One region of the Brevibacillus sp. LEMMJ03 genome, then DNA from elsewhere that is predicted to be linked to it. Evidence: riboswitches for the same ligand, from Rfam matches in the RefSeq annotation. Region 1 holds a riboswitch; each other region holds the start of a gene.
What was found. A riboswitch is a leader RNA that binds a small molecule or an ion and turns the genes downstream of it on or off. The one in region 1 is predicted to bind cyclic di-AMP.

Region 2: it holds a riboswitch for cyclic di-AMP, as region 1 does, so the genes downstream of both, FOI68_RS07260 (APC family permease) here and ehuB (ectoine/hydroxyectoine ABC transporter substrate-binding protein EhuB) in region 1, are expected to answer to the same signal.
Region 3: it holds a riboswitch for cyclic di-AMP, as region 1 does, so the genes downstream of both, FOI68_RS13380 (C40 family peptidase) here and ehuB (ectoine/hydroxyectoine ABC transporter substrate-binding protein EhuB) in region 1, are expected to answer to the same signal.
Region 4: it holds a riboswitch for cyclic di-AMP, as region 1 does, so the genes downstream of both, FOI68_RS13830 (CAP domain-containing protein) here and ehuB (ectoine/hydroxyectoine ABC transporter substrate-binding protein EhuB) in region 1, are expected to answer to the same signal.

What each region holds. Positions count from the first base shown of each region.
Region 1 covers NZ_VKJN01000003.1:21,118-26,638, reverse strand. Annotated here, with positions in the region: gene ectA (diaminobutyrate acetyltransferase) at 1-148, opposite strand, end outside; gene ehuA (ectoine/hydroxyectoine ABC transporter ATP-binding protein EhuA) at 145-957, opposite strand; gene ehuD (ectoine/hydroxyectoine ABC transporter permease subunit EhuD) at 973-1,623, opposite strand; gene ehuC (ectoine/hydroxyectoine ABC transporter permease subunit EhuC) at 1,627-2,274, opposite strand; gene ehuB (ectoine/hydroxyectoine ABC transporter substrate-binding protein EhuB) at 2,310-3,209, opposite strand; cyclic di-AMP (ydaO/yuaA leader) riboswitch at 3,414-3,549, opposite strand; gene FOI68_RS04815 (hypothetical protein) at 3,884-4,483, shown strand; gene FOI68_RS04810 (L,D-transpeptidase) at 4,634-4,990, shown strand.
Region 2 covers NZ_VKJN01000004.1:185,772-191,292, reverse strand. Annotated here, with positions in the region: gene FOI68_RS07265 (dicarboxylate/amino acid:cation symporter) at 1-92, shown strand, start outside; gene FOI68_RS07260 (APC family permease) at 231-2,054, opposite strand; cyclic di-AMP (ydaO/yuaA leader) riboswitch at 2,164-2,289, opposite strand; gene FOI68_RS07255 (SOS response-associated peptidase) at 2,525-3,199, opposite strand; gene FOI68_RS07250 (ArsR/SmtB family transcription factor) at 3,374-3,676, shown strand; gene FOI68_RS07245 (LLM class oxidoreductase) at 3,782-4,747, shown strand; gene FOI68_RS07240 (NAD(P)H oxidoreductase) at 4,815-5,423, shown strand.
Region 3 covers NZ_VKJN01000009.1:146,826-152,346, forward strand. Annotated here, with positions in the region: gene FOI68_RS13370 (sensor histidine kinase) at 1-94, opposite strand, end outside; gene FOI68_RS13375 (response regulator transcription factor) at 95-814, opposite strand; gene FOI68_RS13380 (C40 family peptidase) at 1,028-1,645, opposite strand; cyclic di-AMP (ydaO/yuaA leader) riboswitch at 1,651-1,792, opposite strand; gene FOI68_RS13385 (LiaF transmembrane domain-containing protein) at 2,095-2,508, shown strand; gene FOI68_RS13390 (PspA/IM30 family protein) at 2,593-3,288, shown strand; gene FOI68_RS13395 (class I SAM-dependent methyltransferase) at 3,376-3,954, shown strand; gene liaF (cell wall-active antibiotics response protein LiaF) at 3,969-4,826, shown strand; gene FOI68_RS13405 (sensor histidine kinase) at 4,840-5,521, shown strand, end outside.
Region 4 covers NZ_VKJN01000010.1:35,026-40,546, reverse strand. Annotated here, with positions in the region: gene FOI68_RS13850 (aminotransferase class I/II-fold pyridoxal phosphate-dependent enzyme) at 1-511, opposite strand, end outside; gene def (peptide deformylase) at 685-1,209, shown strand; gene FOI68_RS13840 (homoserine dehydrogenase) at 1,264-2,280, shown strand; partial or broken gene FOI68_RS13835 (PhzF family phenazine biosynthesis isomerase) at 2,424-3,157, shown strand; gene FOI68_RS13830 (CAP domain-containing protein) at 3,224-3,922, opposite strand; cyclic di-AMP (ydaO/yuaA leader) riboswitch at 3,930-4,080, opposite strand; gene FOI68_RS23510 (hypothetical protein) at 4,259-4,414, shown strand; gene FOI68_RS13825 (aminoglycoside phosphotransferase family protein) at 4,652-5,521, shown strand, end outside.

The sequences.
Region 1 (5,521 bases):
TGTCGGCGAAGAACTTGCCGCACATCAGATAGGCGTAGGCGGAGTTCAGCTCCAGCACGCCGGAGTCGCGCGCCAGCTTCCACATGGCGGCGCCGTCCGCTTCGCTCGGCTTTCGCATGGCGATGCGCCGGCCGGTTGTCGATTTCACCTCATCACCTCCTTTCCCGATCCGGCCCGAAAGCGGCTCAAAAAGGCCTGCAGCCGGGGGCTTTGCGGATCGTGGAAGATTTGTTCGGGAGACCCTTCCTCGACGATCGTGCCCCCGTCCGTGAAGATGACGCGGTCGGCCACGTCGCGGGCGAAGTCCATCTCATGCGTGATCAGCATCATCGCCATCTCCCCTTCCCGCGCAATCTCCTTGATCACCGCGAGCACTTCCCCGACCAGTTCGGGGTCGAGGGCGGACGTCACTTCGTCGAACAGCATCACGCTGGGCCGCATCACCAGCGCCCGGGCGATCGCCACCCGCTGCTTCTGCCCACCGGACAGGTGGGAGGGATACGCCTCCAGCTTGTCGCCCAGTCCCACTTTTTCCAGCATCGTCACCGCCCGCTCCACCGCTTCCTCCCGGGACAGCCCGAGGACGTGGATGGGGGCCTCCGTCACGTTGCGCAGGATGTTCATGTGCGGAAACAGGTTGAAGTGCTGAAACACCATCCCGATGTTTCCGCGCATCTTGTGCAGATGCCGCTCATCCGCCCGCACGAGCCGGCCGTTCACCCGCTTGTGCCACAAGAGTTCGCCGTTCACCTCGATCGTCCCGGAAGTGGGTTCTTCCAGCGTCATCAGCAGGCGGGCCAGCGTCGTCTTGCCGGAACCGCTCGGACCGATCACGGCCACCTTTTCTGCGGGCGCGATGTCCAGGTCAATCTCGTGCAGAATCGTCAGGTCGCCAAACGTCTTGCTTACGCTGCGGTACCGGACGATGGGATCGGCGGTCTGCCGGGTGTTGTTCATGCCACTCCCCTCCTTTTACCGCTGTGTCAGTTTGCTCTCCAGCCTGCGAATCAGCAGGGAGGAGGCGTAGCTGAGCAGGAAAAACAGCATCCCTGCCAGCGTAAAGGCCTCCAGGTAGCGAAACGAGGCCGAACCGATCATCTTGGCGGTCATCAGCATTTCCACCAGAGTGATGGCCGACAGCACCGGCGTTTCCTTGAACATGACGATCAGGTAGTTGCCCAGCACCGGTATGATCGGGCGGATCGCCTGGGGAAGGATGATGCGCGTCCACGTCTGTCGTCTGGAAAAGTTCAGCGCCGTCGCCGCCTCCCACTGTCCCCGGGGAACGGACTCAATTCCCGAACGGTACACTTCAGCCAGGTAGGCGCTGTAGTGAATGCCCAATCCCAGGACGCCTGCCGCAAACGGCGGCAGGGAAATGCCTGCCGAGGGGAGACCGTAGAAGAGCACGTACAGTTGGACCAGGAGCGGCGTGCTGCGAACGAACTCGATGACGCCCGCCGCGGCGAGAGACACGCCCCTCGGCTTCGCCCGCCGCGCGAACGCCAGCAGCAGTCCGCCGACAAGCGCGAGGGCAAAGCCGGCCAGGGTAGCGGCAATGGTCGTCTGTACGGCTCTCAACAGCTCAGGCGCAATCTGCCACGCAAACGGCCAGCTCCACACGGCTTACACCCTCCCCGCCGTCAGACGCCGCTCCAGCCCGCGCATGCCCAGCGTCAGCGGGTACGCCAGGGCAAAGTAGACGACCAGAACGAGCGCGAATATTTCGAAGGTTCGGGACGCGTCAAACGTGCGCAGCACCATCCCCTGAAAGGTGAGATCGGCCAGTGTGATCAGCGAGATCAGGGAGGTTCCCTTCAACAGCTCGATCAGCAGATTGCCGAAGGACGGAATCATCATGACAAACGCCTGCGGCAGGATCACCCGCCGCATCCGCTGCCACGGCGTCATGTTCAGGGCGATGGCCGCTTCCGTCTGCCCTCTGGGGACGGCCAGGACGGCGCTTCTCACCACTTCCGAGCCGTAGGCGCCGTGGTTGAGTCCCAAGGCGATCACCCCCGCCGCCAGCGGAGGCAGCTCCACTCCCAACAGCGGCAGCGCGTAATACAGCCAGAACAACTGAACCAAGAGCGAGGTGCCGCGAAACACCTCCACGTAGACGGCGGTCAGCGCACGAACGCTTTTCCGCCTGGAGAGGCGCCCGAATCCGGCCAGAAACGATGCCGCGAAAGCGACGAGCGCGGACAGGACGGTCACTTCCACGGTCAGGGCGGCTCCTTTTGCAAGCGAGGGAAGCAGGTCAAACAGGGACACGTTCCATCACATCCTTTCGTTTGAACGAAATCGGCTCAGGGCCGCGACAGCTCCGCCGCCGTTTCCTCCCCTGGCAGCTCCTGCTCCGTGAAGCCAAACGGCTCCAGGATGTGCAGCAGCTCGCCCGACTCCATCAGCTTTTGCAGCTCGCGGTTGTACGCGTCGACGAAATCCTGGTCCTCTTTGCGGAAGGCGGCCGCGCCGTACCCGCGGACGCTTTTGCCGTCGATGACCGGATGCACGAAATCCATGACCCTCTCCAGTTCGGGGTCCTTGGCGCTGTCCAGCACGGCCTGCAGAGAGGGACCCGTCATCGTGATCGCGTCCGCCCGCCCCGCCTGCAGTGCCGCAACGGCGGACGGCTGATCGGGCACCACCACCATCTGCGAAGGCTTCACGCCCGACTTCTGCAGGTACTCCATCTCAATCGCTCCGCTCATCACGGCCACCCTCGCTTGCGGTTGGGCCGCGATGTCCGGGTAGCTGCGCAAGTTGAGCGGGTTCCCCTTCTTGACCGCCAGCGCCTCCCCGATGCCGTACTCCGGGTTGGCGAAGGCCACTTCCTGCGCCCGCTGCGGCGTGATGTACATGCCCGCGGTGATGACGTCAAAACGCTTTGCCTTCAGACCGGGAATCAGCGACCCGAACTCGGTAAGCACCCCGTTGATCTCAGGGATGCCCAGCCGCTTCAGGATCACCCGCGCCACTTCCACCGCTTCCCCGGTCAGTTTGCCGTCAGGCGTGGCGTAGGCGTACGGCTTCTCGTTGGCGAACCCGACCGTGACAAAACCTTGACGCTTCGCCTTTTCCAGCGTGGTTTCCGCCGCTTCCCCCGCGCGGGGCGAGGCGGCCTGCTGCTGGGCGCATCCCGCCGCCAGCAGTGCGGCAGACAACAGCGCCGTCCAAGCGGCTGCCCACGTTCTTCTCCTGTTCATTCGCACCTCTCCTTTCTTCGTCAACGGATAGAAAAAAATCGGCGCACTGCTTCCGCAACTGGAGGGCCGTTCCAGACGGAAAGCGAATGCGCCGACTGTTTTCCTGCAAACAAAACGGAAAACCTGACGTGGGTACAGGGGGACTGCCCGAACGGGTGCCGGACAGCCCTCTGCACGCAACACAAGCGGATGTCGTGTACGAGTAAGATCGATCTGCTTTAGCCGACGAGGTTAGCTGACGGGTAGGATGGCAGAAGCATCCCTTCTGTTTGGAACAGAATTAACCCCAGAAGATGGTTCCCCCGTTTCCGTCATCAACGGAACTAGGCCCGTATGTGGTTGGATGATGATACGGCACGCTCCTTTTGCCATTTTGGCGTTCTCGAACATGGGGTTCATGTTACCATACTCCCGCCCCTGCCTCATCCCCGGTAATCCCGGATATTCACGCATCAGGCCCGCTCAGCCGCAGTTACCTGGAATTACCAGTCTCATCCAAAAAGATCCTTCCATATCCTACTGTGTTCATTCCTGGTAAAAACGTTGACTCCTGTCCTCCCTGCTGCGCCGGGTGGGGCTTGGCTGGTCGCACCGACCGGGAACCCGCGTTGAAACCGCCGTCACGCGGCGGCGTATAAACTAGTGGAAATCAAACCAAAAGGTGGGAATAGACAGTGGCCTGGACGAAACGATCTCTTCAAATTGGCCTGCCGCTCTCCCTGTTGGGCATCTTGCTGCTCCCCGTGTTCATGGCGGTGTTGAAATGGCTGTTCGTCTACCCGGAACAGACGTGGCTGATGTCCCACATGTCGCTGCTGCTCGCCTGTCTGGCGGGCCTCTTCATTCTGCCCGCCTTTGTCGTAAAAAAGGGCGTCAAACTGATCCTGGGCGGGGTGACGATCCTCTTTCTCTGGCTGACCATGAACACCTATGCGTATGTGGATCGCGAGGGTGTCCATCTGAACCCGTTCTTCGGCAGGGAAACGCTCTACGCCTGGAACCAGGTCCAAAAGACCGAAATCGGGGTCGGCCTCACGGGAAAAAAAGCGGATACGGCAGAAGTGTATATGCGGTTTACGTTCAAGGATGGCACACAAAAGCAGATCGGCTGCTGGTTCGTCTCCGATGCGGTGTTTGCCAAGGAAATGATGGAACAGCACGGTCTGCCGGTCACTCTGCTGCCGATCAGCGAGCAGGCGTACGAGCGCATCGGACAGTGGCCTGTTGCCGATCAGCTTGAGCTGCAGCAACTCTACACGGGAACCTCTACCTGACACGACAAAACGCATCAGGCGGACAGCGCGCCAGCCGTCCTGCCGGATGCGTTTTCTCGCAAAACCTCGTTTCCCCTCCCAAAGGACGGGAACGGTGCGGCTGCATAGGATGAAAACAACGCAGTACCACCGGCCGAGGAGGTGAAGATCATCCCGTACCACATCCGCATTTCCATCTCCAGGCTGCGGCTGGATCTGTACGACGGTCAGCGCCTGGTCCGCTCGTTTCCCGTCGGGTTGGGCAAAATTGCCACATCCACGCCGCGCGGCGACTTTACCATCATCAACAAAGTCCCGTACCCGAACTCCTACCCGGGCGGCCCGCTCAGCGTGTTCGGCACCTACTGGCTGGGGCTGAGCAGGCCTCATTACGGCATACACGGCACCAACAATCCGGCCTCGATCGGCAAGTACGTCTCTCACGGCTGCATCCGCATGCACAACCGGGACGTGGAGTACCTGGCCAAACGGGTGCCCATCGGAACGCCGGTGAAGATTCGCCCGTAGCAGCACGCAGGACAGACAAAAGGCACAGCGTTCCCGCTGCTGGGACGCTGTGCCAGTCTGTTTTCCACCGGCTGTATCTGAATTCAAATGCTTTTGAGTCCGAAAAACAGCAATAGGTAAAAGCAGCGCATCATCGTTGGATGCGCTGCTTTTGCATTGACATGTCCGGTGCTCCTTCGCATGCAGCCGGGGTTGCAGCTAATGATCTCTCCTACGTTGTTGAGATCGGAACGTCGAATAGACAGCGGACGATCCCTCGACCGAACACAATGTAAATTGCTCGTGCGGCCATTCACATCTCCTGGTTCAACCTTTGTTGTTCCCGAAAAGCAGATGAACCAAAAGGATCGCTGACAGTAACGCCAATAGACCCGAAATCGGCTCATTCTCAACATATGACATGGTGTGTGCGAGAACGTAGATAATGATTGTGAACATCACCACTAAAAACAGATGGAGTATCTTCTTGGCCAATACAGCCCCTCCTTTCCCAAAACCGACTAGAAGGGAGAATACCTTCCTTCGCTCTCC
Region 2 (5,521 bases), on a different contig from region 1:
CCGTGGCGAGATGGGAAGGCGTCTTTCAAAAGGGGCCTGTCGTCCTTGACGGGATGGCGGCTTCTTCCGAACGCGGAAGTCTTTCCTCGTGATTCATCAGGAGAGCGCGTGCACCGGTCATTCGTCCGGAACCCCTGCAAAACGGATCGAACTGGAAAGGCATGTACGGTATGGACATGAAAAAGGAAAAACCAGGTCACTGCTCTCAAGTGACCTGGTTTTGGGTAGGGTTACTCATGCAGGTGAAACGGTATCGTTGACACGACCACGTCTTTCCGATAGATCAGCGCGGCTTTCAGCAGGAATGCCGTTTGGTTGTGCAATAACGCATGCCACCATTTGCGGACGATGAACTGCGGGACGAGCACGGTAATAAACGCATCCCCTTCTTTTTCCTTCTCCAGGGTATCGATGTACTTCAAGAGCGGCGCAATCACGGTTCGGTAAGGCGAACGCAAAATAATCAACGGAACGTTCGGATTCCATTTTTCCCATTTTTCCCGCATTTGTCCCGCATGTTCATCATCAAAATCGACGGTGACCGCTACGATGTCATCCGAGATCCCCTTGGCGTACGAAATCGATTGCGCCACCACTTTGCTGATTCCGGAGATCGGGATAATGACTTTGGTCTTCACTTGCTGCGGATGGGCATGCAGATCCAGACGCAGTTCCTTTGCAATCTTGCTGTAATGGTTCCGGATCACGTAAAACATCCACACCACCACGGGAATGGCAACCGTGACCATCCATGCCCCTTCGGTGAATTTGGAAACGATCGTAATGACCGTAACCAGCCCCGTGATCAAGGTGCCGAATCCAATCACGGCAATGCGGGCAATGCCTTTCTTTTTCTCACGCAGGAGCGCTTTCATCATGCCCCATTGGGCGATCGTAAAGGACAGAAACACGCCAACGGCATACAGCGGAATCAACGCGTGCGTATCGCCATGAAAGACGAGTATCAGCAGAATGGACAGCACGCTGAGCAGCGCAATCCCGTTGGAAAACACAAGACGGTCTCCCCGCATTGTCAGCTTCCGGGGCAGGAAACGGTCTTGGGCAATGATCGAGGTCAACTGGGGGAATCCCGTGAAACTGGTATTGGCCGCCAGGAACAGAATGAGCGTTGTGGCCACCTGAATGACGTAGTACAGCGGCCCGCGGCCAAATACATGTTCCGCGATTTGCGACACTACCGTCTCATGTTCTTTGGGGGCGATTCCGAACGCATACGCCAACAGCGTAATCCCAAAAAACATCATCCCCAGCAAAAGCGACATCCATGTCATGGTGATCGCCGCATTGCGCGGCGCCGGCGACCGGAAAGCCGGCACGCCGTTGCTGATCGCTTCCACTCCGGTTAACGCCGAACAGCCTGACGCAAAAGCACGGAACAGCAGCAGCATCCCCGCCCACGTCCACATGTCAGCGGCGGGGGCTGCCCCCTGCGCGTGATAACCGTGCCAGCCCTCTTTCCAGATTTGGATCCCTCCCACCGCGATCATCAGCAGGATCGACAAGATAAAGAGGTACGTCGGGAAAGCGAACACGGTGGCCGATTCCCGAATGCCCCGCAGGTTCAGGATCATGAGGAGCATCACGAGAAAGACAGCCAGCTCCACTCTCCAGGGAAGCAAAGAAGGAAAGGCGGACAGCAGCGCTGCGACCCCGGAACTGATGCTGACGGCAACCGTGAGCACATAGTCGATCATCAACGCCGCTCCGGCCACCAGACTGGCAGGCGTGTTCACGTGCTCCCTGGCGACAATGTACGCCCCTCCCCCAGAGGGAAACGCATGGACAATCTGACGGTAGGAGAGCGTCACGACCGTCAGCAATACCAGAATCGCGATGGCGATCGGGAGGGAATAAGCAAACGCGCCGAATCCAATCAGGGCAAGCACGAGCAAAATCTCTTCCGTAGCGTACGCGACCGATGAGAGCGCATCTGACGAAAAGATCGCCAGCGCTTTCCATTTCGGCAATTTTTCGTGAGCGATTTGCCTTGTTCGCAATGGTGACCCAATGAAGAAACGCTTTAACTGACCAATTGTCATTCGTGACTGACCTTCCTTCGGGTTGGATTTGCCTGGAAAACGAGAAAAAAGGCCACAAAGGTAGTATTACCCTTGCAGCCGCAGCCTCGACATCACAAGTGCATCCCCCTTTCCACAACGCTTACGAGGTTAGCTGACGGATTCGGGCAGTGGAATTAGCCCTACGCATGTTCTGCGATTCACCCCAAAAAGTGGTTCCCCCGCTCTTTCGATTCAGCGTGTCACGATATGAAATTCTCCCTCCAAACATAATCCCGTCTCCCCCAACGTGCAACGGGTACGCCGCTCAATGAAAGCGCATACAAACCTGTCTATGTTTTTCTTTCGAATGAAATCGAATGCACACGCAATAACTCGTGATGGCGGATGGGATGAGCACACGAGGTTCTTTCCCAGGAAAACGCAGCAGGATAAAATAGAAATGGCAAACGCACCGCAGCCAGGCGCTGACGGAGTTTTCCCCGCTATGACCAGGGGGCCTCTTCCAAACACTCCGGCCGGTCGTTTTTCGGATTCCCGACCATCGCCGATACGGGATATGCCTTCATCGCCTGGGGATCGTACGGTACGAGCAGCGACTGCAGCCATTCCGCATCGAACCTGTCCCGGTCGAGCCACGCGCTCTCATGTTCCGGACGCAGTATCACCGGCATCCGGTCGTGGATGTCTGCGACGAGCTCGTTGGGCCGGGTGGTAATGATCGTGCAGGTGTGAAGCTTGTGGCCGTCAGGCGCCGTCCAGGTGTCAAACAGGCCGGCGAAGGCAAAGGGTTCTCCGTCCCGCATGGTGATGCGCATCGGCTGTTTCCCCCGGGCCATCTGCTTCCACTCGTAGAAGCCGTCGGCCGGGATCATGCAGCGCTTGCGTTCGAACAGCCGCCGAAAAGCCGGCTTCTCCCGCAGCGTTTCGGCGCGGGCGTTGATCATCTTGGAGCCGATCTTCTCGTCCCACGCCCACGACGGAACCAGGCCCCAGCGCAGTTGGCCGATTCTGCGGCGACCGCCGTCGGCAAGTATGGCCGGGATGGGCTGGCCGGGAGCAATGTTGTACCGCGGCTTCCATTCAAACGGGATGTCCTGCAGGTGAAATCGGCTCATCAGTTTTTCCGGGGCGGTGACCAGCGTGAAACGGCCGCACATGGGCAATCTCCCTCCTGCCACCAGCTTTCCCGGGCTCAAGGAAAAACATCCCCGTCCAAGCGAGGGAGGGTGTGGTGTTGTCTTCCCCTGACATTGGCGGAATCATGCAGCCAGCCCGCTTTCGAAATGTGGGATACTGTAAGAGATACACGAAAGAAGAATCTGGAGGATATCATGGAACTTTTGGACGTATTGAAAGCCTTGTCCAATGAAACGAGGCTGCAGATCATACAGTGGTTAAAACAACCGGACGTTCACTTTCCCAAACCGCTTCACGGAGACATCCACGAAGACGGGGTTTGCGTGAGCGACATTCAAAAAAAGGTGGGATTGTCCCAATCCACCGTGTCCCTGTATCTGTCCATGCTGCAAAAAGCGGGATTGATAAAAGCAAAACGGATTGGGCAATTTACGTATTACAAGCGGGATGAGGAAAACATCAAAAAAGTGATGGAACGGTTATCAAGGGATCTGTAAGGGGACGGATTTTTACACATTTACACTTTTGGGCTTGTAGGTTCCCTGCCCTTTCTTTTATTATTATATCGACAATTATAGATATATAGATATGGAGGGATCATCATGAACCGGTTTGACAACCACAAGGGTTACACGCGCATGTATCAGGAAAACAAACTGACGCTGGGGCTGTTCTTCCCGCTGGAATCATACCAAGGCAGCGTTCCGGAGATGGACATGGACAAGCAGCTGAAACTGGCCAAACGAGCGGAAGAGCTGAATTTTGCCGCATTGTGGGTCCGGGATGTTCCGCTGCATGACCCCCATTTCGGCGATGCGGGCCAAATGTATGATCCCTGGGTCTATCTGGGATATATTGCCGCCCATACCAAGGAGATCGCGCTGGGTACGGCAAGTATTATTCTCACCCTGCGTCACCCGCTGCATGTCGCGAAAGCAGCGGCATCCGTCGACAAACTGTCCGGCGAGCGCCTGATTCTCGGGGTGGCGACCGGGGACCGTCCGATCGAATTCCCGGCCTTCTCCGTCGATCCGGAAAACCGGAGTCCGTTCTTTCAGGAATCCCTGCTGGTCATGAAAAAAGTGTGGGCGGAGAGTTTCCCTGCGATCAAATCGCCGCGGGTGGACATGTGGAACGGGGACCTCTTGCCCAAGCCGCGACTCGGGGACATTCCGGTGCTGGTTACCGGCCACAGCTCCCAGTCCGTCGAATGGATCGCCCAAAACAGTGACGGCTGGCTGTACTATCCCCGAAACCTGAAATTCCAGTCGGAACTGATCAACAATTGGCGTTCGCTGACGGACGGGTTCAAGCCATTCAGCCAGTCCCTCTATGTCGATTTGACCGAGGACCCGAATCATCCGCCGATTCCCATTCACTTGGGCTTCCGCATCGGGCGCAATCCCCTCATCGGGTTCATCGAAAGTCTGAAAAATGCGGGTGTCAATCACGTGATCATCAACCTGAAATACGGCCAGCGTCCGTTTGAAGAAGTGCTGGAAGAACTGGGCGAAGAAGTGGTTCCGCACTTTCCCGCACTGACCGGCAAGCCGGAAAGCGTATCGTAAACAGGCAAGAATCCGGCTGCCACGTGAGCGGCCGGTTTTCACAAAATCTGGTGGGGAGTGGTTGTGAATGAAGGTGCTGACGATCGTCTCGCATCCCAGAAGAGAATCGCTTACGTTTTCCGTCGCCGAGCGTTTTGTTCAGGGACTGGCCGATGCCGGACATGAAGTGGAACTGGCGGACTTGTACGGGGAGGAGTTTCATCCGCTCGTCCTGGAAAAAGACGAACCGGATTGGGAGAACCCCCGCAAGAGCTATTCCGCACGTGTTCAAGCCGAAATGTCAAGGCTGAAGCGAAACGATGGACTGGCGTTCATCTTTCCGTTATGGTGGTACTCCTTGCCGGCCATTACGAAAGGATACATTGACCGCACGTGGAACTACGGCTTTGCTTACGGCGGATCGCGTCTTCCGCACAAAAAAGTCCTGTGGATTCCGCTTGTCGGAGAGACAGAGGAAAGCTTGAAAAAACGGCAATTTGACGCCATGATCTCCCACTATCTGAATGTCGGCCTGGCTGGGTATACGGGTATTTCCCAATCGGAAGTGGCATTCCTGTACAACACGCTGGCGGAAGATATGGACAGCGAGGAGGAAATCAAGCAGCATTACGACAGCCTGCTAAAGCGGGCGTACGAGTTGGGGTATACCTACAGCGATTCGGTCACGCAAACCTGACAGGCTGACGCGGCAGCGCGATACGCTCCATCAGACAGATTCTAGGAAAGCATACGGGGATCGGGGAACCGAACGGCCGAAAAGGAGGAACGCGAAAC
Region 3 (5,521 bases), on a different contig from region 1:
CCACGATGATGTCTTCGAAGACGAACTTGAACAGGAGCAGGTTGAGTACGATCAAGGCGATAAACGAGAGGAACAGCTTGTTCCGGATGCTCATCTACACTTTCTCCCCGATGAATACGTACCCCGTCCCCCATTGCGTTTTGATGAACTGGCGATCCGTCTCCAATTTTTCGCGCAGGTTCTTGATGTGCACGGTGACCGTGTTGAGCGAGCCGTAGCCGTATCCCCAGACGCGGTCGTAGATCTGCTCCCGCGTGAAGACGATGCCCGCGTTTTCGGCCAAAAAGGTAAGCAGTTGAAACTCCTTGGTGGACAGATCGATCTTTTGGTCGTTGACGTAAACGGAGTACGTTTCCTTGTGAATTTCCAGCCCCTTGAACTTCAGGACGGTAATGGAGGATGCCGAGGTCTCTTTCTCCGCCGCCTCCTCGCTGTGACGGCGAATGCGTTCGTAGCGGCGCAGGTGGGCGCGGATGCGGGCAAGCAGTTCTTCCGTGTCAAACGGCTTGGTGATGTAGTCGTCGGCGCCGATCTCAAAGCCGACCACCTTGTCGACCGCTTTGCCCTTGGCGCTGAGAAAGAGGATGGGCAGCTCCCACTCGCGGCGAATCTGCGAGCAGAGCTCGTAGCCGCTCATGCCGGGCATCATGATGTCGAGCAGAATCAGGTTGGGCTTGGTGCCCGACTTCAGCAGTTCCAGCGCCTGCTCGCTGCTCTGCGCCGTGGAAACGTCGTATCCTTCGCTTCCCAAAATATCTTCCAGCAGCTCGAGTATTTCCTCGTTGTCGTCCACAATCAAAACATGGTCTTTCACCGGTACTCTCCCCCAGTCACCACATGTGTTCTGGTCCTATTCCTTTTATCATATCACGGTTTGCCCGCACGCGGGGACATAATCCCGTCCTTCCCGGCCGGACAGTCCAGGCAGCGTCGAAAAACGGATGTTACTACCTCTTGACACCAGGTGCTAAACAAATCCAGAAAAAGCCAGAGACCTGTCGTCCCTGGCTTGTACGCTGTGCGTCGATTACTGCTGCTGCCGCGGTTGTGATTGCTGCTGCTGTTGAGTTTGCTGCTGTTGTGGAGTCTGGGGCTGTTGTTTCGATTGTTCTTGCTGCCGCTGCGGCTGCTGCTTCGCATCGGGCAGCGATGCTGCTTGTACCGGTTTCTTTTTCTGTGGAGCCTCGGCAATGGCCTCAAGCACAGGCAGGGCAATCCGTTTGGCGCCCACAAAGCGCTTGCCCCAGTAATACGGATCGTTCAGCCTCGTGTTGACGACTCCTTTGCCGCTCTCCGCGTGTACAAACATGCCGTTTCCGATGTAGATGCCCACGTGTGAAATGCTGCGCCCGTTGGTGTTGAAAAAGACCAGGTCACCCGGCTGGAGATCGCTGCGGGACACCGGTACTCCCAACTTGAATTGGGCGGACGACGAATGAGGCAGATCTACACCCAGCGCGTCAAACACATAGCGCGTAAAACCGGAGCAGTCAAATCCGTTTTTGGTCGTGCCGGACGACTTGTAAGGAGCGCCGTACAGGTCGTTGACGACACCCATCAAGGAAGATTCCTCCTGGGCGTGTGCAGCGCCGGCTCCCATTGCAAGCATCCCGGCGATGAAGAGAGTAACCACCGTTTTGCGCAAGAGAAACTGCTCCTTTCCTGAGCCTACGAGGTTAGCTGATGGGTTCGGTCGAAAGGATTGCCCTAGGCGGCCGGCAAGCGGCGGCCATTCACCCCGAAAAACGTGGGTCCCCCGTTTCCGCATAGCGGAATTCGGCTAATTTCGATGTTTTTTTACACGCACTCCAGCACAATTCAACACGTGTCCGATTTTTCCTGTCTTTTTGCTTGGTTGTTCACAATTTTGACACAAAATGTTGTCATAAATCGGAAACGATTCGTGTCGACCATGCCGGCGCACGATTCGCCAAAGCGCGGGTGCATGCTTGTCCGATTGCGGAAGGAAGGCGTCTCCGCCCCGGGACGGAGGGAAAAACCAACCGCCCGCCCGTTATGGCGAGCCCTGTCAGCCGTCTACAATAAAGCCATGAGGGTGACACCCAAACAAAGTCGATGGGAGGGTAGCAGTTGATGAGCGAGCGGTCTGGAAAAGTGCTTCTCGGACTGGTCCTGCTGCTCATAGGCGGGTTGGTCTTGCTGGATCAGATCGGCATTGACGGCGGCGATCTGCTCGGTGTGCTGATTCCCGGGCTGATCATGCTGTACGGCGCCCGCAAAGTGATGGGAAGTTCAGGTTCGCGTTTTAGCGGCGTACTGATCTTTCTGTTCGGGTTCCTGATGCTGATCGGCAAGCTGCATCTGCTGTTTCACGCCGTGCTGGCCATCGGGGTCATTTACCTGGGCTTCCGCTTGCTTCGCCAACGGGATGTGCCGGATCACCCGGTTCCGACCGTCTGGGAGCGGCAGTGGGCACAGCGCGTGCTGCGAGAAAATGACGCATTGGATCGATGGGAGCAAAGCGTAACCAAGCGGCAGCAGCCGTAATCCCCGCGCCGGCATGGCCGGGTCGCAGGACAAGGATGTTAAAACAACCATGATCATGTGATATGATGAGGAGGACAAGTGACAATGGGTATCTTGAAACGCTTGCGTGATTTGACGGTGGCTTCGGTGAACGACGTGCTGGATTCGATGGAAGATCCGGTGGTAATGCTGAACCAGTACATGCGTGACATGGAAGTGGAGATCGGCCAGGTGGAAGTGGCCGTCGCCCGTCAGGTGGCGCTGGAGAAGAAATTCCGCCAGCAGTGGGAAGAGGCGCTCGCCCTCGTGGAAAAACGGGATCGCCAGGTAAAACTGGCGCTAACCGAAGGCGAAGACGAACTGGCGCGCCGCGCGCTTGCCGACAAGAAGCAGTACGAAGCGCGTGCCCAGGAGTACGAGGCGCTCTACCAGTCCGCTTCGGAAGCGGCGCAAAAGATGCGCGAAAAGCTGGCTGAGCTGAAAGAAGAGTTTTACAAGATGCGGGCGAAAAAATACACCCTGATGGCCCGCGCCCAAGTAGCCAAGACGCAGAAGCAGGTGAATCAGGCCATCGTCGGGATGGGCAGCGAAACGGCGAGCCGCGGATTTGCCCGGATGGAAGAAAAAGTGATGCGCATGGAGGCGGAAGCGGATTTAAGCGGCCAGTGGCGCAATACCAGCGCAGGCTTGGACCACTCCCTGAGCAAATGGGAGAAGGACGACCTGGACGCCGAACTGGCGAAGATCAAAGCCTCCCTGCTTGAACAGAAGGAAACGCCGCAGCAAACGGAACAGGCGTAAGCGAGAGGAACGGCGGCGTTTGATGTAGAATAGAACCAAAGGCAGCCTGGGAAACAGGCTGCTTTTCCCCTAGAGGAGGTTCTTTTTTTGGCAGACTTCTTGGTGTTTTTGCGACGGTTTATCGCCGAACCCGGACGTGTCGGCAGCATCATCCCCAGCTCCCGGTTTCTCTGCGCGCGCATGCTGAGCCGCGTGGATTGGGCAAACGCTGGCGTCATCGTTGAACTGGGGCCGGGCACGGGTGTGTTTACCCAGGCCATTCTCCAGAAAAAGCGGCCGGACGCCCGTTATCTTCTGGTTGAGCGTGATCCCCAGTTTCGGGCCGTGCTGCGCGACCGGTTTCCCGAGGTGCCGATTCGGGAAGAGGCCATGAAGCTTGGCCAGTATATGGAGGAAATGAGGTTGGGCAAAGCCGACGTAATCATCTCGGGCCTTCCTTTTGCCATCTTTCCGGAAACGCTGCGCACCGGCATTCTGGACCAAATTCAATCCGTGCTGGCCCCCGGCGGGCTGTTCATCACGTTTCAATACTCGCTGCAACTGCAATCGGAGCTGCAGGCGCGGTTTCAACGGGTGGAGACGGGTTTCACGCCGTTGAACATTCCGCCTGCGTTTATCTATACATGCCGTAACGGTTGGAAGGAAAATGAGCGGCATGGGGCGTAAGAGAGGAGACTCCTGTGAAACTGTCCCGCTTGCACAAAATGACGGCTGGTGTTCTGATCATTTTGACGGGCATTGGCCTGTTGCTCGACACCTTGCATATCATTTCGTTCAGTTTGTTCAGCCTGTGGCCGATGGTGTTGGTGTACGTCGGCGTGCGCATGTGGGAGAAGCAAAAACGCATCAGAGGCGGCCTTTTGGCCGGGTTTGGCGTCCTCATCGCGCTGGACATGTGGTTTGGCGTGGGATTCCATGACCTGTTCCATTTCGTCGTCCCTCTGGCGTTGATCTATTTTGGCTTCCGCCTGATCCGGGGGCGCTCGCGGTCGCGCGACGGACGAGCGGACACGGTCGGTGACTCGGGCGGTTTCTCCCCGGAGTGGGACACGCCGGACGATGCGCCGTTTTACCAAAAGGCGGCTCGCTGGGCCAAGCAAAAAGGATACGGGCCTGTCTTCGAGGACCGGGTGGAGACGCCGTTTCACCCCGGCTGCATTCTGCGGCCCAAGGATACCCGCAGTTCGCTGATCGGCGATTTTCATCTCACGTCCGGAAGGTTTGAACTGGATCAACTGCACATTTGGCACGGCATCGGGGATGTGGTGATCGACCTGTCGCGGGCGATGGTGATGCAGGAGGAAGCGTTCCTGACTGTCGACGGCTGGGTGGGGGACGTCACCATATACGTGCCGGTCGACATGCCGGTTGCCGTTACCGCCGAGGTGAGCATTGGCGACCTGGAAGTGTTTGGACACCGGCAAGGCGGCATCAGCCGCAGCGTGATGGTCCGCTCCGAGCAGTACGAGCAGGCCGCTCAAAAAGTGCATTTGCAAATCTCGCTGCTTGTCGGCGATATAAAAGTCAAGTACATCTAGGGGGTACTGACCGATGCGTCGACAGCGATTAGCGAGCGTACAATGGCAGTACGTGCGGTTCGGCCTGATGCTGGCCATCGGCACGGTAACCGCCACGTTCCTCTGTTTCCTTTTGCTGCACATCGCCTGGGCCAACGATCCGGAGATCCGCCGCCTCTACTCGACGCTGGCGGATGACCCGGAACTGAGCCGGTGGCTTGACACCAATCTGCAGATTCAACTGCCGGCCGAGCCGGATTGGATGATCATGCTGGCCGCCTTCGCCGTTTCGCTTGCGGTGGGGACGGTCATGGGCGTGATCGGCGGCTACATTTTCGGCAACCTGTTGAAAAAGCGGCTGTACGTGCTGGGCGAAGCGACCATGAATCTGAGCCGCGGCCTCTTGTCCTACCGCGTTCCCGATCTGGGCGCGGACGAGATCGGCGAGCTGGGCTGGCAGTTCAACCGCCTGGCGTCGCAGTGGGAAGATCAGGTGGCGTCGCTGCAGCGGCTGTCCAATCACAACGCCGCGCTGGCGGAGCAGTTGAAACAGGCGGCCGTCACGGAAGAGCGGCAGCGGCTCGCCCGCGAACTGCACGATGCCGTCAGCCAGCAGTTGTTTGCCATCGCGATGACCACAGCCGCCTTGAAGCGGCTGGTGGAGAAAAATCCGCAGCGCGCCGCCCAGCAGATCGAACTGGTGGAGGAGATGGCGG
Region 4 (5,521 bases), on a different contig from region 1:
CGTCGTAGAGCGGGTAGTAGACCAGTTCCGCTCCGCGGCGGACGGAGAAGGTGAGCTCGTAGTTTTCCCAGTTTTTGTCCGGCAGAATTACGGCGTCTCCGGGGCCTGCGAACAGATCGGCGACCACGCTCAGGCCGTGGGTCAGCGCGTTGGTGACGATCGGATTGCCAAAGGTTTTATCCGCGAGCGACGGCTGTTCCTCGATCAACTTTTTCCGCCATGCCGCGCGCAGTTCCGGTTTTCCCGCGGGCGGCGCGTACTCGTACAGATCCTTGGGATCGTAGGCGGACAAGGTGCTTTGAATCACGTCCAGATGCATCGGCTGGCCGTTTTCCAACGCGATTCCGATCGTGGCGTTGTATTTGCGCCCTTTTGCTTTTGCTTCGGCAGACTGGCTGAGAATGCCTTCCTTGGGAAAGTAGATGAGTTTGCCCAGATCGGACAGCATGGCATAGACGTGCGGATTTTCGCGCTGAAGCGTTTCGTTGAGCTTTGCTGCCAATGAATGCATGGTTTCCTCCCTCTTCGTTTCCATCAACATCTTGTTTACCATTAAAGATAGCGCATATAAGTGTGTTTGTCGATTGGAAAAACGGGCGGCAGCGGGATCTGATCAATTGACGGACGGGAGACGCATTTGATACGGTGAATACACGACAGTTTTCAAACGAGAGGAGAACAGGCATGGCAGAACGGCTCATCGTGAAATTGGGCGATCCGGTGCTGCGGGAAATCTCGAAGCCGGTGACCGCCGTCACGAAAAACGTGGAAAAAATCCTGAACGACATGGCGGACACCATCTACGCCGACGAGGGCAGGGCGGGGTTGTCCGCGATCCAGATCGGCATACCGAAACGGCTGGTCGTGATGGACTGCGGTACCGGCCTGGTGGAGCTGATCAACCCGTACATCGTGGAAAGAAAAGGGGAAGAGACGGGGACCGAAGGGTGCTTGTCCATTCCCGGCGTGGTCGGCCGGGTGAAACGGGCCTCGTACGTGAAGGTAAAAACGCTGAACCGGGCGGGTGAAGAAGTGGTCCTCGAAGCGGACGGTTATTTGGCCCGCTGCATCCAGCACGAAATCGACCATCTGAATGGAATCCTGTACATCGACTACGTCAACGTCCTGTATGACGCCAACACCGGCAAGCGGCTGAAACCGGAAGCCGCCAATCCGATCCTCGCGCACAAACGCGCATGGGTCCGGTAAACCGGTCTGCCCAGCGATGACGAAACGAGCGAAGCTGCTGAGGGGGAGTCGGGCGTGAAGGACGTGAACGTGATCATTACCGGATTTGGCACGGTGGGCAGAGAAGCGGCCCGCCTGCTGGATGAGCGGCGGGAACGCTACCGGACGCGGTACGGCGTGGAGGTGAGGCTTGTCGGCGTCGCCCGTTCCCGAACCGGCTGCTACGATGATCAGGGTTTGGCCGCGGAGGTTTGGGAGGCGTTTGCGCGCGGCGAACTGGCCGGCGATCCGGCGTGTACGGGAGCCGATTTTCTCACCCGCACCCGCCCTGATGTACTGATCGAAACCGGTCCCTCCGACTACGTCACGGGCGGGGCTGGTTCCGTTTACATGAAAACCGCGCTGGCACAGGGAACGCACGTGATTGCGGTCTCCAAAGGGGCGCTCGTCGCCGACTACCCGGGACTGGCCGCGCTGGCGAAGAAAACCGGCGCCGTCCTGAAAATCAGCGGCGCCACAGCGGCCGCACTGCCAACCGTCGATCTTCTCGAATACAATCTGGCGGGATGCGAAGCGGCCGTCGTGGAAGGCATTTTGACCGGGACGGCCAATTTTGTGCTGAGCAGCATGATGGAAGCGGACATCCCGTACGAGGAAGCGATCCGCCGGGCACAGGAACTGGGGATCGCCGAGCCCGACCCGCGCTTTGACGTGGAGGGATGGGACACCGCCTGCAAGCTGACGATTATCGCCAACGCCGCGTTCGGGGCGGGCCTGCGCCTGGACGACGTGAAGCGGACGGGAATTGCGCATCTGACGCGCGCGCAGATGGACGCGTGGCGGCAGGTCGGACGCGTGCCCAAGCTCGTCGGCAGCATTCGGCGGACGGCGGAAGGGGTGAAAGCGGCCGTGGAACTTCGCCTGTACGAGCGTGACCATCCCTTCGCCCGCGTTCACGGCACGACCAAGGCCATCCGGGTCGAAACGGACGCGATGGGCGAACTGCTGGTCATCGGCGGTAAGTCCGATCCGCGCGCTGCTGCGGCGGCTGCGTTGAAAGATTTGGAGCACATCCTCCAGGCATTCGACTAGAACCGGCTGCCTTCCTGAAATCAAAGAGGGGCGGCCGGCGGGAAGGATGCGGCGCGAAATTGTCCGGTTCCGCCGCAAAGTGACGCACTGTTTCGAAAAAAAACACCGGCGCGATTCTATAGGGGAAAAAGGGGGAAGCGCGAATGGCGGAAGTCAACGTGTATCATTACAATGCGTTTGGCACCGCACCCGACAAGGGCAATCCGGCGGGGGTCGTGCTTGACGCCAGCGATCTTGACGACGAGCACATGCTGGCGGTCGCCCGTCAGGTGGGTTACAACGAAACGGCATTTGTTCTGCCGGCCGAGACGGCTGATCTGCGCATTCGGTTTTTCACGCCCGGCCATGAGGTGAATCTCTGTTCGAGGGTTCCCTGGACGATTTGGCCGGGGCGATCGGGCTGACCAGAGCCGACCTGGACGAGGAACTTCCGGTCATGTACGGCAGCACCGGCATCTGGACCCTTCTGGTTCCGGTGAAGCGGCTGGAATCCTTTCGCCGCATGTCCCCCCGCAATGGGGCGTTTCCGGCCGTGCTCACGACCATGCCCCGTGCGTCCGTCCACCCGTTCTGTCTGGAAACCTACGACCCGTCCGCCCAGATGCACGGACGCCATTTTTCTTCACCGTATTCGGGAACGGTGGAGGATCCGGTGACCGGCACCGCTTCCGGGGTGATGGGCGCCTATTACGCCAGCTACATTCGCACGCCGGACGCGTGGCCGCTGTCGCTTGTCGTGGAGCAGGGGCACGAGATGGGACGGGAAGGGAACGTGCACGTCGAAGTACACCAGGCCGGTGATCAGTTGGATGTCACCATCGCGGGAACGGGCGTCTATGTACGGGAGTCGCTGGTCCGCGTCGAAAGCGGCCGATGACGCCGCCAGCAAAAAAGCCGTGCCTCTCACGCGAGAAGCACGGCTTGCTGATTCTCTGTTCGCTGGTTATCCGGTAAATTCCTGCACCCAGTACCCGTTGTGGTAGGCCACGCCAATTTTCGTGAAGTTCGGATTCAAAATATTGGCACGATGGCCTTGGCTGTTCATCCATTGCTGCATAACTTCCTGCGGGCTGCGCTGACCCATGGCGATATTTTCGCCGGCGGTTCTGAAGGTGATGCCGTATCGTTTCATCATGTCAAACGGAGAACCGTAGGTCGGGCTGGTGTGGCTGAAGTAATGGTTTTGGTACATGTCGACCGCTTTGTCCATGGCCACTTTGGACAGGGCGCTGTCCAGCGTCAGCGGCTTCAGCCCGGCTTTGGCGCGCTCCTGGTTCACCAGGTCGGCCACCTGCTTGGCAAATTGGGAAACGGACGGTGCCGCTTGTTGGGCCGGAGCTTTCGGCTGGGCAACGACCTTGTCACCGGTCGGAGCGGCAGGCTTCTGTACCGGGTACTGTACCGGCAGTTGAACCGGTTTTTGAACCGGCTGTTTCACCGGTACCGGCATGTACACTTTCCATACGGGGCTTACGCTCGGTGCTTGTTGGAAAGAACCGAAGTATTGAACGTAGGGGAACCACTGTTTTTGGCCGGCGATCGATTTGTACGGGCAAGTCGTCGCGGCAAATGCGGACGTGGAAATGCTGGTGACGGCCAATCCCATAGCGATGGCGATGATCGGCTTGGCAAATCGTTTCATGTGCACATCGTCTCCTATTCTTCGCCTACGAGGTTAGTTGTCGGGTTGGGATTGAGGAGACAACCCTTCGCCATTCGGCGATTCACCCCATGCAGACCGTGGTCTGCAAAAAAAGTCCCCCGCACTTCCGCTGTCGGAAGTTTCGGCTTGTTTTTGGCTCGGTTACGAGGATAACAAAGATACCGGCAAAAGGAAACCTTCAAAATATGGAAACGATGGTTGCTCAGCGTGACGACCGGCGGAATGACGCCAGCCGCGCCCGCTGTCATCGGCGGTATAGCAATCTCGGAAATGGAACCATACTAAACGGGAAACCAAAACGGGAGGCGATGAGGGATGGACAAACAGACGGATGTCAATGTGGAACTGCAGCAGGTGGGCGCGTATCCGACAAAGCAGAAAATGCACCAGCAAAACGTGCCGCTGCTGGATGAGGAGGCGCACGAGACGCCCCCGGCGAAGCAGCCTTCCGCCGAAGATACGCAGGGTTGACCAGGCTGTCAGTCCGGCGGAACGATTACCGACAGGGAGTAGAGGAACAAAAAGGTTATCCTGCCCAGGCGGGATAACCTTTTTTCATGACGTTCGTGACGGCCGGCGCTGGCAAATCGACGTGCTCCCATCCATTCCGCCATACATGAAGAAAAAGTTTTGAATAACAAGAATGCTTCTTGTCGTCAGAAGCATGGATGATATAATGAAAAAGCTGCCATTTCTGGGAGGTGTAACATGACCGGACAAATCGAATGGTTGCGAAGCAAAAGTCCCGCCTTTTGTTCAGCAGTCAGCATCGAGCCGATTCACAAAGGATTTTCGTCCGACAGAAAATACCTGGTCCGCATGGAGTCGGGAGAACGGCGAGTCCTGCGCATTGCGGACCAGAGCCGCTGGGAACGAAAGCGGTCTGAGTTTCACACCCTCCATGCCCTGCAGCCGTTCGGGGCGAGCATTCCGCAGCCGATTGAATGCGGGATCGCAGAGGACCTGCAGATTTGCTACATCCTGCTGTCCCATATCGACGGAGAGGACGCCAGGGACATCCTGCCTCTCTGTACGGAAGAAGAACAGTTCTGCATCGGATGGCAGGCGGGTCAAGACCTGAAGAAATTGCACCAGCTTCACGCTCCGTCCGACATCCCCGCCTGGCATTCGCGAGCCGTCCAAAAACACGCGAGATACCTCGAAGCGTATCGCACCGCTGGTCTGGCCATCCCGCACGACGAGAAAATCATGGTGTTTGTGGAAGAAAACAAAGCGTATCTGCGCAAGCGGCCAAACCGGTTCCAGCACGATGACTTCCACGTGGGCAATCTGATCGCAAAGGACAAGCAGTACGCCGGGGCCATCGATTTCGACCGGTACGATTGGGGAGACCCCATCCACGACTTTTGCAAGCTGGCCTTGTTCAGCAGGGAGGTAAGCGTTCCCTTTTGCTTCGGCCAGATCTGCGGATATTTTTATCCGAACGAGATCCCGCCGGCGTTTTGGACGCTGTACGCGGTCTACGTGGCGATGAGCCTGTTCTCCGCCGTGGTCTGGACCGCCCGCGTGGTTCCGGACCAGCTTCAGGAGATGCTCAGCCGAGTGCGGCTCATTGCG